DNA from 3 places in the Methylobacterium indicum genome. Region 1 is predicted to be linked to each of the others. Evidence: predicted binding sites of a transcription regulator. Region 1 holds the regulator's gene; each other region holds the start of a gene.
What was found. Region 1 encodes PhoB, which activates phosphate uptake and scavenging genes when phosphate is short. Its sites were predicted from a motif close to TGTCATNNANCTGTCAT; they were not measured.
Positions count from the first base shown of each region.

Region 1 (4,824 bases):
CGGCGCGAGCGGGGATGTCGAGATCGGCGTCAGGCTTGGGCCCGGCGCTCGGGGCGGGGGCGCGGATCCGTCGCCACGATGCATCCACCTCTGGGCGAAGCCTGATACGGGGCGAACGTCCGGGCGCCCGAAGAAGCGGTGCTAGATCTGAGACCGTCCCCCGGTGCTACCGACCGTGCGGAGATCCCCCATGCGCGGACCGATCGCATCGGGGGTGAACGGCACAGCGCCAGTCCGGGCCCGATGCACCGGACGCCCCGCTTAATCCCGCACGGCCCAAAGGTCTGACAGGCGTTGCATTTTTATGGCAGCCATGTCGGCCGGCATCGTCTCTAACCGGACGCATCGGAGCACTGCACATCTGGGGCCCTCGCGCGACCATGACGGGAATCATCGAGCCGATCCGATGCCTGTCGGCCGCGGCGGGCGTCCTGATGCTCGTCCTCTCCACTCCGGCGCCCGCGCGGGCTGCGCCGAGCGGCAAGTTCGGAACGGAGGGCAAGCCCGGGACGGAAGACCGATCCGGATCGGACCGGGACGGCGCGCGCGAGGCCGGCAAGGACGAGGGCCGGCAGGCAGGGACGTCCGGCAAGACGGGCGACGGCAAGGACGTCGATACCGAGCACCTGTTCGGCTTCACGGAGGGCGCCGATGCCGGCGAGAAGGGCGAGCAGGAAGCGGTGGTCGACACCGTCTCGCGCATCGGCAAGCGCCGGGACGGCCCCGGCCGGGCGGCCTACCGGGTGCTCGACACGCGGCTCGCCTATCAGTTCAACCCCATCGACAGGCTGAGCCTCGAACTCAGCGCGTTCGGCACGTTGCGGCGGCAGCGCAACGTCGCGGATCTGGACGACAAGTCCTACGGCACTTTCGACGGTGCCTCCCTGGAGGTGAAGTACCAGTTCCTGAAGGGCTCGGCGGAGCAGCCGCTCGGTCTCGCCCTGGAGGTGCGCCCGCGCTTCACCCGCGTCCTGCCGGTCGAAGGGCGCGGCGCCGACATCGTCGACGTCGAGAGCCTGCTCCAGCTGGACGTCCAGGTGGTGCCCGACACGCTCTGGTACGGCAGCAACATCAGCATCGAGCCCGCGGCAGGGCGCGAGCGGGGCGGCCGCGGCTATCGCTCCTCGACCTTCCTGTGGTCGAACGCCCTCGTGGGGCGTGTGGGGAAAAATACCTATCTCGGTCCGGAGGTCCGCTACCTGCGCGGCTACGAGGGGACCTTCCTGAACCGGCTGGAGAGCGAGGCGCTCACGGTCGGTCCCGCCCTGCACCACCGGTTCACCGAGAAGGTCTGGCTCACCGTGGCCTATGCGGGCCAGGTCTGGGGCCGCGATACCGATCCGGCCCTCGCCGGCCGCGCCCTCGGGCTGAACCAGTTCGAGCGGCACAACCTGCGGGTCAAGTTCGGCATGGAGTTCTGAGACGACGGCGTTCATCGTCATCGGCCCGATCCCGGGCCGGGACCGCCGCCATGCCTCGCCCGGGAGCCGCACCCGGAGACCGGTCTCACGGCTCGGGCGCGAACATCTCGTCGAAGGAGTAGCCGGAGCCGCGCACGGTGCGGATCGGATCGGCGTCGCGGCCGCGGTTGATCGCCTTGCGCAGGCGGCCGATATGCACGTCGACGGTGCGCTCGTCGATGTAGACGTCGTGGCCCCAGACGCCGTCGAGGAGTTGCTCGCGGGAGAAGACCCGGCCCGGGCTCTGCATCAGGAATTCGAGCAGCTTGAACTCGGTCGGGCCGAGATGCAGCTCGCGGCCGTCGCGGCGCACGCGGTGGCTGACCCGGTCGAGCTCGATGTCGCCGGCGATCAGGAGATCGGCGACGTGGGCGGGCTTCGACCGCCGCAGGAGCGCGCGCACCCGGGCCAGGAGTTCCGGCACCGAGAACGGCTTGACGATGTAGTCGTCGGCGCCGGTGGCGAGGCCCCGCACCCGGTCGCCCTCCTCGCCACGGGCCGTCAGCATGATCACCGGCAGCCGTTCGGTCTCGCGGCGCGCGCGGATGCGCCGGCACAGTTCGATGCCCGACAGCCCGGGCATCATCCAGTCGAGGAGGACGAGGTCGGGGATCTGCTCGCGCAGGCGGATATCCGCCTCGTCGCCACGGGCGACGGCGTCGACCTCGAAGCCCTCGGCCTCGAGGTTGTAGCGAAGGAGGAGGGTCAGGGCCTCCTCGTCCTCGACGATCAGGATGCGGGTACTCATCGGGGGCACTTCAGGGACGCCGCCGCCCGAGACGGCCACCCGGCATCGCGGCCGGGCGGGCCGACCGGTCAGGCTTTGGTCGGGGACTGGGGCGAGGATTGAGGATCGACGGTGGCGAAGCTCGACCCGTCGTTCTTCGGCCGGTCGGTGGTCAGGGTCTCGCCGGTGGCGAGATAGTGGATGGTCTCGGCGATGTTGGTGGTGTGGTCGCCGATGCGCTCGACGTTCTTGGCGCAGAACAGGAGGTGCGTGCAGAACGTGATGTTGCGCGGATCCTCCATCATGTAGGTCAGGAGCTCGCGGAACAGCGAAGTGTAGAGCGCGTCGATGCCGCCGTCCCGGGCCCAGACGTCGAGGGCCGCCACGGTGTCCTGGGTGGCGTAGGCGTCGAGCACGTCCTTGAGCTGGCCCTGGACCAGCTCGTTCATGTGCTCCACCCCGACGACGATCTTCTGGAGCTGGACCTGGTCGGCGATCGCGACGACGCGCTTGGCGACGTTCTTGGCCAGATCCCCGATGCGCTCGAGGTCGCCCGAGACGCGGATCGCCGAGATCGTCTCGCGCAGGTCGATCGCCATCGGCTGGCGCTTGGCGATCAGGAGGATCGCCTTCTCCTCGATCTCGCGCTGCAGCCCGTCGAGGCGCTGGTCGGCGGTGATCACCGCCTGGGCGAGGGCGGTATCGCGGCGCAGGAGCGCCAGGCCCGAATCGGCCACCATCTTCTCGGCGATGCCGCCCATCTCGGCGATGCTGCGCCGCAGGTTCTGCAATTCCTGGTCGTAGGACGTGACGATGTGGTTCGACATGAGGTGAGACCCCCCGGAATGAGGCGGAGCGTAAGGGCGCGGGCCGGCCCGGCGGAAGGCGGGCCGGCCCCGGGAGCGGCTCAGCCGAACCGGCCGGTGATGTAGTCCTGGGTCTGGCGCTTCGACGGGTTCATGAACAGCCGGTTGGTCGGCCCGAACTCGATCAGCTCGCCGAGATACATGAAGGCGGTGAACTGCGAGATGCGCGCCGCCTGCTGCATGTTGTGGGTGACGATGGCGATGGTGAACTCGCCCCGCAGCTGCTCGATCAATTCCTCGATGCGGCCGGTCGAGATCGGGTCGAGGGCCGAGGTCGGCTCGTCGAACAGGATCACCTCCGGGCGCTGCGCCACCGTGCGGGCGATGCAGAGGCGCTGCTGCTGGCCGCCCGACAGGCCCATGCCGGACTGCTTGAGCTTGTCCTTCACCTCGTCCCACAGGGCGCCCTTGCGCAGGGCTTCCTCGACGCGGACGTCGAGGTCGGCCTTGCCGAGGCGCTCGTAGAGCCGGATGCCGAACGCGATGTTGTCGTAGATCGACATCGGGAACGGGGTCGGCTTCTGAAAGACCATGCCGACCCGGGCGCGCAGCTCGTTGAGGTCGATCGAGGGATCCAGGATGTTGCGGCCGTCGAGCAGGATCTGCCCTTCCGCGCGCTGCTCGGGATACAGGCTGTAGATCCGGTTGAAGGTGCGCAGCAACGTCGACTTGCCGCAGCCCGACGGCCCGATCAGCGCCGTGACCTGGCGGTCGAGGAAGTTGAGGTTGATGTTCTTCAACCCCTTGAAGTCGCCGTAGTAGAAGTTGAGGTCCTTGACGGCGAGGCGGACCGGGGCGGACTCGTCGGCCGTGCTCTGGCCCACGACCGGCGCGGCGGTGGCGGTGGCGCTCATCGGTGTGTCTCCGGGCAGGAGCATTTTTCGACGAAAATCGTCGAAAGAAATGCGGCAAATTCAGATGAGGAGAGCAGCACCCGGTCGCCGAGCGATCGGGTGCTGCCGGAGATGCGGATCAGCGCCCCTTCGGGCCGCTCAGGACGAGGCGGGCCACGATCGACAGGCCCAGGATGGTGATGGTGATGAGGAGCGCGCCGGCCCAGGCCAGCTGGCGCCAGTTCTCGTAGGGCGAGAGCGCGAACTGGTAGATCATGACGGGCAGGTTCGCGACGCCGCCCATCAGGTTCGGGCTGAACCAGGAATTGTTGTTGAGCGCGGTGAAGAGCAGCGGCGCGGTCTCGCCGGCGATGCGGGCGAGCGCCAGCAGCACGCCGGTGACGATGCCCGATTGCGCGGCCCGCCAGGTGACGGAGCGGATCACGATCGAGAGCGGCGCGCCGAGCGCCGCGCCGGCCTCGCGCAGGGTGCCGGGCACGAGCCGCAGCATGTCCTCGGTGGTGCGCACGATCACCGGGGTGGCGATGATGGCGAGCGCCACCGCGCCGGCCCAGCCCGAATACCCGCCCATCGGCCGCACCATCAGGGTGTAGACGAACAGGCCGATCAGGATCGAGGGCGCCGAGAGCAGGATGTCGTTGAGGAAGCGGATCACGTTGGCGAGGTGCGAGGCCCGGCCGTACTCGGCGAGGTAGGTCCCGGCGAGCACGCCGATCGGGGTCGCCACCACGATACCGAGGGCGGTCATCACCAGGCTGCCGAGGATCGCGTTGGCGATGCCGCCGCCCTCGGTGCCGGGGCCCGGGGTGACGTTGGTGAACAGGGCCGGCGAGAAGCCCTGCACGCCCTGGACGATCAGCATCAGGAGGATCGAGCCGAGCACGATCGCGCCGAGCGCGGTCGCGACGGTGCAGCCG
Region 1 covers NZ_AP024145.1:221,110-225,933, forward strand. The annotation lists gene miv_RS01105 (hypothetical protein) at 381-1,421, shown strand; gene phoB (phosphate regulon transcriptional regulator PhoB) at 1,507-2,208, opposite strand; gene phoU (phosphate signaling complex protein PhoU) at 2,277-3,014, opposite strand; gene pstB (phosphate ABC transporter ATP-binding protein PstB) at 3,095-3,907, opposite strand; gene pstA (phosphate ABC transporter permease PstA) at 4,026-4,824, opposite strand, start outside.

Region 2 (4,824 bases), 380 kb from region 1:
TGGCGTGCCAAACCCGGTGCTGGTTCGATTGATTAAGACTTGCCGCCGTGACTGTGCTCACCGCCTTTACGGCCAGCTTCAGCGGCCCTTTCTGGGTCGTTGGCGAAGTTGCCGCCGCTCTGCTGACCGCCTTTGTGACCTGCTTCGGCAGCTCGTTGAGGATCGTTGGCGAAATTGCCGCCACTCTGCTGACCGCCCTTATGGCCCGCCTCAGAAGCCCGCTCACGATCCTCGGCAAAGTTGCCGGAGCCGCCGCGGTGCTCGGTTTTTCCACCTGAAGTCATGTCAATTCTCCAAATCTAAGTGGTACATCCTAGGAATCCCTGAGATTTTAGATGGTTCCCTGAATAATATCGGGATTTTTTAATCTGTGTTATGATAGCACTCTAAGTATCAAGGCGATATCGAGAATTTTTTTGGGCCAAGCACGTTATCATAGATTAAATTTGTGCTCTCATGGTCAAGTTCACTGGTGCAAAACTTCTAACGTGATGTCTGTTTCTGGGTAAAATGACCGCGTCGGAGTGAGATGTGCCACAAAGCAGACGCTGTTGGACAATGCTTGTCCGCGCCAATCCAACCTGCGTGCCCGACAGGCTTGCCACGTGGGTTATGAACGCTCGGTCCCGATGGCCTGACCCGACTGCCATCACGACCATCTCTGGCACCGTTCCGTCCCCACCACCCCGTGGAACGTCCCTTGAGATGACTTCGCCTCGCCACCGGTTCGGTATGCGAGGCATTTTCTTGAGATGAATTAGTTTTTTGCGGCCAAGTGCTCTTTCAGGGCGAACGATTATAACTTGTAGCTGTTAGCCCGGAGGCGGACCGGAGATGCCTTCATGCAACACGTTATATCTGCTCCGCGCGGTGATGAAACGCTATTAGACACGCGAGCAAGCCCTGCCAGCGCTGTGGTCCTGGCGATGAAGTGGCTCTTTAACGGGTACAAGGACGTTCAAATCGTCGGATCGAACGGCCGCGTGCATGACGTAAACTTGGCTCAACAGCGGCTCAGACGCAGCCTACGCCTCTGATTGCAGAGCTTGCGAGCTAAGTCGCGGTTGTCCGACAGTCGCGAATGGCCCTCGGGAGACATGCCGAGGAGTGCGCAGCGGAAGTGGGTGGCGGACGGAACGTCCGCGCGATGCCAAATGCCTCAGTGGCCGTGTTCGCGCCGGCTTCGGTCGATGCGCAACATGACGCAATGTTGGCCTGACGCTGATGTGCTCTGAAGAGATGGGCCGGATCGAGGAAGCCATACATGTTTGGGTCGATCCACGAGAGCTACTGCCTCGACCGCGAACACCCGGCAGTGAGCCCCTAGGATCCCAAAAGAAGCGACCTTGTGGAGAAGGCTTGCTTCCCCGCCGAGCTGAGGTTGCGCGACTGCCGCGAACGTCCGCTTCCGGGAGGCGTCTACGGCCTTCGGGAAGACCGGGTTGGGTCGCCAGCGGATTCTCGATCACCAAGAGTCTCGGAGTTTCAACCCTGGCCCCTCTGCCCGCCGAGCCCGAGCCGGCGGATCAGCAGGAAGGCGGCCGCCGCCGACATCACGGCGATCAGGATCGCCACCGTGGAGCCCTCGTCCCACTCGGCGAGCGGCAGGCCCTTGGTGTTCATGCCGAACAGGCCGGTGACGAGGGTGGGCGGCAGGAACAGGGCGGTCAGGATCGACAGGGTGTGGAGCTGGCGGTTCGACTGCCGGGCGAGCAGCCCCGAGAGCTCCTCCTGCAGGAGCCGGCTGCGCTCGGCCAGCACCACCATGTCGCGGTCGAGGGCGTCGAGCCGCTGGGCGATGCGGGCGGCGGCCTCCCGGGTGTCTTCCGGCAGGTCGTCGCTCTCCTCCTCCAGGCGGTGGAACACCGCCCGCAACCCGTTGAGCTGGCGATGCAGCCGCACCGCGTCGCGGCGGATCGGTCCGAGCTGGCGGGTCTCCGCCCGGATGCGCTCGTCGAGGATGTGGTCCTCGATCCCGTCGAGCCGGTCCGACAGGGCCGCACCCCGCGCCCCGATCGCCGCCGCGACCCGGCCGATCAAGGTTTCGAGGAGGGCGACGGGCCCGGCAAGCGGCCGGCCCCCGGCGACGACCTCCCGCACCGCGTCGGGCCCGACGATCGGGTGTCGGCGCCCGCTGACGAGGAAGTTCGCGCCCAGCACGAAATGCAGCCGCCCGGCGGCGTCGGGCAGCCGCTCGGGTGCGGTGTCCGGCCCCTCGGCCTCCCGGGCGAGGTCGGCGATGACGCCGCCGACCTGCCCGTCCTCGACGGTCACCCGCTGGTGCGGGTCGCTGGCGAAGGCTGCCGCCGCGAGGTCGGGCGGGCCGAGCCGCCCCTCGGCGATCAGGCCCGGCACCCGGGCGTCGTTGAGGTTGACGTGGAACCAGACGAAGCCGTCGCCGAAGCGGCCGAGCGCCGGCACCTCCTCGCCGGGCCCGACCAGGCGCCCGCGCCCGCCCGCGTCGAACCGCATCGCCCAGATCAGGCCCGGCAGGGCCGGCTCGTCGCTGAGGAGATGGGCCATCGCAGCGTCCTTCGCGCCTCTCGCCGGAGAGAGTGTGGCCCGCGGGCTAGGGACGGAGCGCGACGGTTCGATGACGGCGCCCGCTGCCGGGGCGCGTCCCTCAGAACGCGTAGCGCACCCCGCAATAGGGCAGCTCCTCGGCCAGCAGCGCCTTGAACCGGGTGAGCCAGCGGCCCTTCCAGCCGGTGCGGTAGCGCAGGTTCTCCATCCCGCCCTCGGAGCGCTTGGTCTCCTGGATGTCGGGGCGCCAGAGCAGCGCCTCGGCCTTGGGGTGCCAGCGCAGGTTCACCTCGTGCAGGGCGGCGTTGTGGGTGAGGAAGATGATCTCGGCCTTCAGCTGCGCCTTGGCGGCCGGCTTGAGGCCGGCCTCGAGCGCGCGGAACAGCGCCCGCCAATCCTCCTCCCAGCCCTCGTAGAGGATCACCGGCGAGAAATTGACGTGGACCTCGTAGCCGGCCTCCACGAAGGCGTCGATCGCGGCGATCCGCTCCGGCATCGGCGAGGTCCGCACGTCGACCACCCGGGCGATGCGCTCGGGCATCAGCGAGAAGCGGATGCGGGTCTTGCCCTCCGGTCGGTAGGCGAGGAGGTCCGGGTTGACGAACTTGGTGGCGAAGGACGCCTTGGCGTTCGGGAGGCCGCGAAACAGCCCGACGAGGTCGCGCACGCCCCCGCTCGCCAGCGCGTCGACCGAGAGGTCGCCGTTCTCGCCGAGATCGTAGACCCAGAACCGGTCGTCGATCTGGTCGGGGGCGGGGAGGGGGCCCTGGCCGGCGGCGTGACGGGCGATCGCCCGGCCGATGGCCTCGGTGTTGACGAACAGGGTGATCGGGTTGGCGTAGCCCTTGCGGCGCGGCACGTAGCAATAGGCGCAGGCCATGGCGCAGCCGTTGGAGCTCGACGGCGCGATGAAGTGGGCGCTGCGGCCGTTCGGCCGCGAGGCGAGGCCCTTCTTGACCCCGAGCACCAGGGTCGAGCGCTTGATCCGCACCCAGTCCTCGGCCGAGCCGGCATTGCCGTGCAGCTCCGGGATGTTCCAGTGCGAGGCGACCTCGATCCGCCGCGCCTGCCCGAACCGCTCCAGGATCTCCCGGCCGAGGGGATAGGCCGCGACGGCGGGCTCGAGGTAGATCGTGTCGATGGCGAGGAGGCGGGACAGGGGCGGGCTCGGACGCGGTGGCTCGCGTCAGGATCTAGGGCGGTCGCGGGGCTCCAGCAGGGGCGCAAGCAGGCCCGCCGCCGCGAAGGCGCCGCCGACCGCGCAGAGTGCCGGCCAGCCGCCGGCCGCGAAGGCCCGGGTGCCCGCCGAGGCGCCGAGCGCACCGCCGACGAAGATCGCGGTGAAGAACACGGTGTTGATCCGCCCCCGCGCCCCGGGAACGAGCGCGTAGACCCGGGTCTGGTTGGCGATGAGCGCGGTGTTGATGCCGATGTCGATCAGCAGCACCCCCACTGCGAGCGCCACCAGCGAATGGCCGCCGAGGAGCCCGAACACCGCGAAGGCGGCGAGCGTCAGGGCACCGCCGCCGACGAGCACCGGGCGCGGGCTCCTCGTGTCGGCGAAGCGCCCGGCGACCGGTGCGCACAGCGCGCCCGCCGCCCCGATCAACCCGAACAGCCCCGCTCCGGCGGGGTCGAGCCCGAAGGGCGGCGCCTCGACGAGGAGCGCCAGCGTGGTCCAGAACGCGTTGAAGGCGGCAAACAGCAGCGCCTGGGCGAGCGCCGCCCGGCGCAGCACCGGCTGCTCGCGCACGAGATCGAGGAGCGAGCGGAGGAGGGCGCCGTAACGGATTTTGGCGGTGGGGGCCGTCCCCGGCAGGCCGAGCCGGGCGAGGCCGGCCAGCGCCACCGCGAGCCCGGCCGCGCCGTAGAAGACCGCCCGCCAGCCGGCCCAGGCGCCGAGAAAGCCGCTCAGGGTGCGGGCGAGCAGGATGCCCAGCAGCAGCCCCGTCATCACCTGGCCGACCATCCGGCCCCGCGTCGCGTCCGGTGCCAGCTCGGCGGCGAAGGGCACCGCCTGCTGCGCGGCGGTCGAGAGCACGCCGATCAGGAAGCTCGCCAGGACCAGGACCCACAGGCTCGTGCTCGCCCCCGCCAGGACCAGCACGACGGCGAGCAGCAGGAGCTGCCCGACGATCAGGCTGCGCCGCGGCAGCGAATCGCCGAGCGGTACGAGGCCGAGAATGCCGAGGCCGTAGCCGGCGAGCGTCGCGGTCGGAACCAGCACCGAGGCGTCGTGGCCGAAGACCTGGGCGAGCAGCCCGAGCAGCGGCTGGTTGTAGTAGATGTTGGCGACCGCCC
Region 2 covers NZ_AP024145.1:604,276-609,099, forward strand. The annotation lists gene miv_RS02770 (con-10 family general stress protein) at 33-284, opposite strand; gene miv_RS02775 (CorA family divalent cation transporter) at 1,486-2,523, opposite strand; gene miv_RS02780 (spore photoproduct lyase family protein) at 2,624-3,682, opposite strand; gene miv_RS02785 (MFS transporter) at 3,710-4,824, opposite strand, start outside.
Region 2: miv_RS02775 (CorA family divalent cation transporter) is a predicted target of PhoB. The motif match lies at 2,583-2,599, and genes of this name have one in related genera.

Region 3 (4,824 bases), 430 kb from region 1:
AGCCCCCGAACACCACCGAATGCACGGCGCCGATGCGGGCGCAGGCCAGCATGCCGAACAGCGCTTCCGGCACCATCGGCATGTAGAGCACCACCCGGTCGCCGCGCCCGACGCCGAGACCCTGGAGCACGGCGGCGAGGGCCGCGACCTCGTCCAGAAGCTCGGCATAGGTGATCCGGCGCTTGGTGCCGGTGACGGGAGACTCGTACAGGATCGCCGCCTGGGCGCCGCGTCCGGCCGCGACGTGGCGGTCGACGGCGTTGTGGCAGGCATTGACCTCGCCCCCGGGAAACCAGCGGCCGTAGGCGCCTTCCTCGGGGGCGAAGACCCGGGCGGGCGGCGTCACCCAGTCGATCGCCCCGGCGGCCTGCCCCCAGAACCCCTCCGGGTCGCGCTGCCAGGCGGCGTAGGTCTCCGGGTAGCGGCTCGGGCTGGCCATGGCGTTTCCCTCCGGCGCGCCGCTCGTCTCGGGGCGATCCTGCGCCTCAGATAGAGCAGCGACGGCGATCACCGGAAGTCGAACTTTCGTAAGGAGCGAGACGGATTGATCGCGGCGTCCTCGTGGTTACTCTGGCCGGACAGGCAGCAGGACGATCCATGACCGGCGCGACCCTCTACGACCACGGCCTCGACCGGAATCCGGCCAACCACCAGCCGCTGACCCCGCTCACCTTCCTGGAGCGGGCGGCGGCGGTCTTCCCCGAGCGGACGGCCGTCATCCATGGCGCCTTGCGGCGCGACTACCGCGACCTCTACGCCCGCTGCCGGCGCCTCGCCTCGGCGCTCAAGGCCCGCGGCATCGGGCGGGGCGACACGGTGGCGGTGATGCTCGCCAACACCCCGGCGATGATCGAGTGCCATTACGGGGTGCCGATGGCCGGGGCGGTACTCAACACCCTCAACACCCGGCTGGACGCCGCGATCATCGCCTTCTGCCTCGACCACGGCGAGGCCAAGGTCCTGATCACCGACCGGGAATTCGCCCGCATCATGGGCCCGGCCCTGGCGCAGGCCGGGGTGACGCCGCTCGTCATCGATTACGACGACCCGGAATATGACGGCCCGGGCGAGCGCCTCGGCACGATCGAGTACGAGGAGTTTCTCGAAGCCGGCGACCCCGCTCACAAGTGGGCGATGCCCGCCGACGAGTGGGACGCGATCAGCCTCAACTACACGTCGGGCACCACCGGCGATCCGAAGGGCGTGGTCTACCACCATCGCGGCGCGTCGCTGCTCGCGGTCGGCAACGTGGTGGCGGGCCATCTCGGCCGGCACCCGGTCTATCTCTGGACCCTGCCGATGTTCCACTGCAACGGCTGGTGCTTCCCCTGGACCCTGTCGGTGGTGGCCGGGACCCATGTCTGCCTGCGGCAGGTCCGGGCCAAGGCGATGTACGACGCCATCGCGGATCACGGCGTGACGCATCTGTGCGGCGCGCCGATCGTGATGTCGCTCCTCATCAACGCGCCGGCGACCGAGCGGCGCGACCTGTCGCGCCGGGTCTCGTTCCTCACCGCCGCCGCGCCCCCGCCGGAGGCGGTGCTCGCCGGGATGGCGGAGGCCGGGTTCGACGTGACCCACGTCTACGGGCTGACCGAGACCTACGGCCCGGCGGTGGTGAACGAGTGGCACGCCGACTGGGATGCCCTGAGCAAGGACGAGCAGGCGGCCCGCAAGGCGCGCCAGGGCGTGCGCTACCCGCCGCTCGAGGCCCTCGACGTGCTCGATCCCGAGACGATGCAGCCGGTGCCCGCCGACGGCGAGACGCTCGGCGAGGTGATGTTCCGCGGCAACGTGGTGATGCGCGGCTACCTGAAGAACCCGACCGCGACCGAGGCCGCCTTCCGGGGCGGCTGGTTCCACTCGGGCGATCTCGGGGTGAAGCACCCGGACGGCTACATCCAGCTCAAGGACCGCTCGAAGGACATCATCATCTCGGGGGGCGAGAACATCTCGTCGATCGAGGTCGAGGAGGCCCTGTTCAAGCACCCGGCGGTGGCGGCCGCCGCCGTGGTGGCCAAGCCCGACGAGAAATGGGGCGAGACGCCGTGCGCCTTCGTCGAGCTGAAGGGCTCCGAGATGATCTCGGCCGAGGAGCTGATCGGCTGGTGCCGCCAGTCGCTGGCCGGCTTCAAGGTGCCCCGGCACGTCGTCTTCACGGAACTGCCCAAGACCTCGACCGGCAAGGTACAGAAATTCGTGCTGCGGGAGATGGCGAAGGCGCTGTGACGGAGCCGCGAGCGCTCGGGCTTCCGGATGGGAACTCGGGCGCTTCGGGCCCGCGCGCCGGAGCGTCGATGCCTGTCAGGCTCGACCTCGCCCGATGGTGCGGGCGGGAGCTTCCGGGATCGGAAAAATCACGGTTGCCGGCGGCGCTGGCGGGACTCACCTCCGCGTCGCGCACCCTGCGCATGTCGTCTAGCGGGAGCAAAACCCGCCGGCCGTCGTCGCTATGAAAATGGTCGCAATGAGCGGGGGCCGCCGCGTCGATACGCCGGCGCGGCGGCGCGCTGAATTCTGCCGGGCTAGTGCATCACGCGAGTGGACGTCGTCCGCAGGCGACTGATCTCATCCTTCAGGTGAAGCTTGCGCCGCTTGAGTTCGACTATTCGCAAGTCGTCGGTGGAGAGGTGGGTGCAGGCGTCCTGAATCTCGCGCTCCAGGGCTTCGTGCTTACGCTCGAGCTCGGTGAGATGCGTGTGCAGCGACATCAGCCATTGCCTCCTGTCATGTAGGTGACACACGAAGCCTGCCACAGCCCGCGGCCGATGTCTAAGGCATTCCGTATTGCAATTGCGTAATGTGCACCGCAGCGCGGCGCCGCCGAGAGGCTGCACAACCCCCGCCGAGCCCCCGCGATGCCCTTGCCGGAGGGCGGGCCCTCGTTCATTCTTCGCCGCATCATCCCAGGGCTTAGGGCGGCGATGGCGTTCGAGTTGAGTGCGGAATCGACGGCGGAGTACGAGACCGAGCTGGCGCGGCTCCGGGAGGAGCATCGCGACCTCGACGACGCGATCGAGGCGCTGGCGGGCGTGATGGCCGGCGACCGGCTCCAGCTCCAGCGCCTGAAGAAGCGCAAGCTCGGGATCCGCGACCGCATCTCCTTCCTGGAAGACCAGCTCACGCCGGACATCATCGCCTGAGGGCGGCGTCCCGCGGCGGCTTGCGGGAGCGCGAGCGCGCCGCTACTGCGGAGGGATGACCGGTCGCGGCCCGTTCGCGCGGCTTAGCGGCGCTTTTGCGAGAGGATGCGCTTGACGATGGCGGCATCGCCCCCCGTCGCAGTGATCATGGGCAGCCAGTCCGACTGGGCCACCATGCGCCACGCGGCCGAGACCCTCGACGCCCTCGGCATTCCCTACGAGGCCCGCATCGTCTCGGCCCACCGCACCCCGGACCGCCTGGTGGCCTTCGCCAAGGGCGCCAAGGCGGCGGGCGTCAAGGTGGTGATCGCGGGCGCCGGCGGCGCCGCCCACCTGCCCGGCATGGCCGCCGCGATGACGCCGCTGCCGGTCTTCGGCGTGCCGGTCGAATCGAAGGCGCTGTCGGGCCAGGACAGCCTGCTGTCGATCGTGCAGATGCCGGCCGGCATCCCGGTCGGCACGCTGGCCATCGGCCGGGCCGGCGCCGTCAACGCGGCGCTCCTCGCCGCCGCCGTCCTCGCCCTGACCGACGCCCCCCTGGCCGAGCGGCTCGATGCCTGGCGCGCGCGCCAGAGCGCAGCGGTCGCCGAGCACCCGGATACGAGCGCCCCGTGAGCAAGCCCCTCATCGCCCCCGGCGCCACCGTCGGGATCATCGGCGGCGGCCAGCTCGGCCGCATGATCGCGGTCGCGGCGGCGCAGTACGGGCTCAAGGCCCATATCTACTGCCCCGACCCCGACAGCCCGGCCTTCGAGGTGGCGGGCCGCCGGACCGTGGCGGCCTACGACGACGCGGCGGCGCTCCGGGCCTTCGTCGAGTCCGTCGACGTCGTGACCTACGAGTTCGAGAACATCCCGAGCCGCACCGCCGAGATCCTGGCCGCGCACCGGCCGCTGCACCCGAGCGCCTCGGCGCTCGCGACGACGCAGGACCGGCTGACGGAAAAATCCTTCGTCGCGGGCCTCGGCATCCCGGTCGCGCCGTTCCGCGCGGTGGACGACGCCGCCGGCCTCGCGCAGGCCGTGCGGGAGATCGGCCTGCCGGCGGTGCTGAAGACCCGGCGCTTCGGCTACGACGGCAAGGGCCAGCTCATGCTGCGCCAGGAGGATTTCGGCGAGGCGGGCTTCGACCCCGCCGCCGCGATGGCCTCCCTGCACGACCAGCCCTGCATCCTGGAGGGCTTCGTGCCGTTCGAGGCCGAGGTCTCGGTGGTGGCGGCCCGCAACGCGGAAGGGCGCTTCTCGGCCTACGCCCCCTGCGCCAACGAGCACCGCCACCACATCCTCGCCCGCACCGTGGTGCCGGCGCCCGGCATGACGCCGGAGACCGCCGCCGAGGCGGTGTCGATCGCCCGCGCCATCGCGGAGGCGCTGGACTATGTCGGCGTGCTGGCGGTGGAGATGTTCCTGGTCCGCGGGGCGGACGGGCGGGCGGGCGTCGTCGTCAACGAGATCGCGCCGCGGGTCCACAATTCCGGCCACTGGACCATCGAGGGGGCCGAGACCTCGCAATTCGCCCAGCACGTCCGGGCGATCTGCGGCTGGCCGCTCGGCAGCCCGGCCCTGACCGGCCGCTCGGTCGAGATGCTGAACCTGATCGGCGACCAGGCCGACAACTGGACCCAGATCCTCGCCGAGCCCGGCAGCCACCTGCATCTCTACGGCAAGGGCGCGGCCCGGCC
Region 3 covers NZ_AP024145.1:648,366-653,189, reverse strand. The annotation lists gene miv_RS03005 (propionyl-CoA synthetase) at 1-439, opposite strand, end outside; gene miv_RS03000 (acyl-CoA synthetase) at 598-2,229, shown strand; gene miv_RS02995 (YdcH family protein) at 2,526-2,711, opposite strand; gene miv_RS02990 (YdcH family protein) at 2,925-3,143, shown strand; gene purE (5-(carboxyamino)imidazole ribonucleotide mutase) at 3,261-3,758, shown strand; gene miv_RS02980 (5-(carboxyamino)imidazole ribonucleotide synthase) at 3,755-4,824, shown strand, end outside.
Region 3: miv_RS02995 (YdcH family protein) is a predicted target of PhoB. The motif match lies at 2,726-2,742, and genes of this name have one in related genera.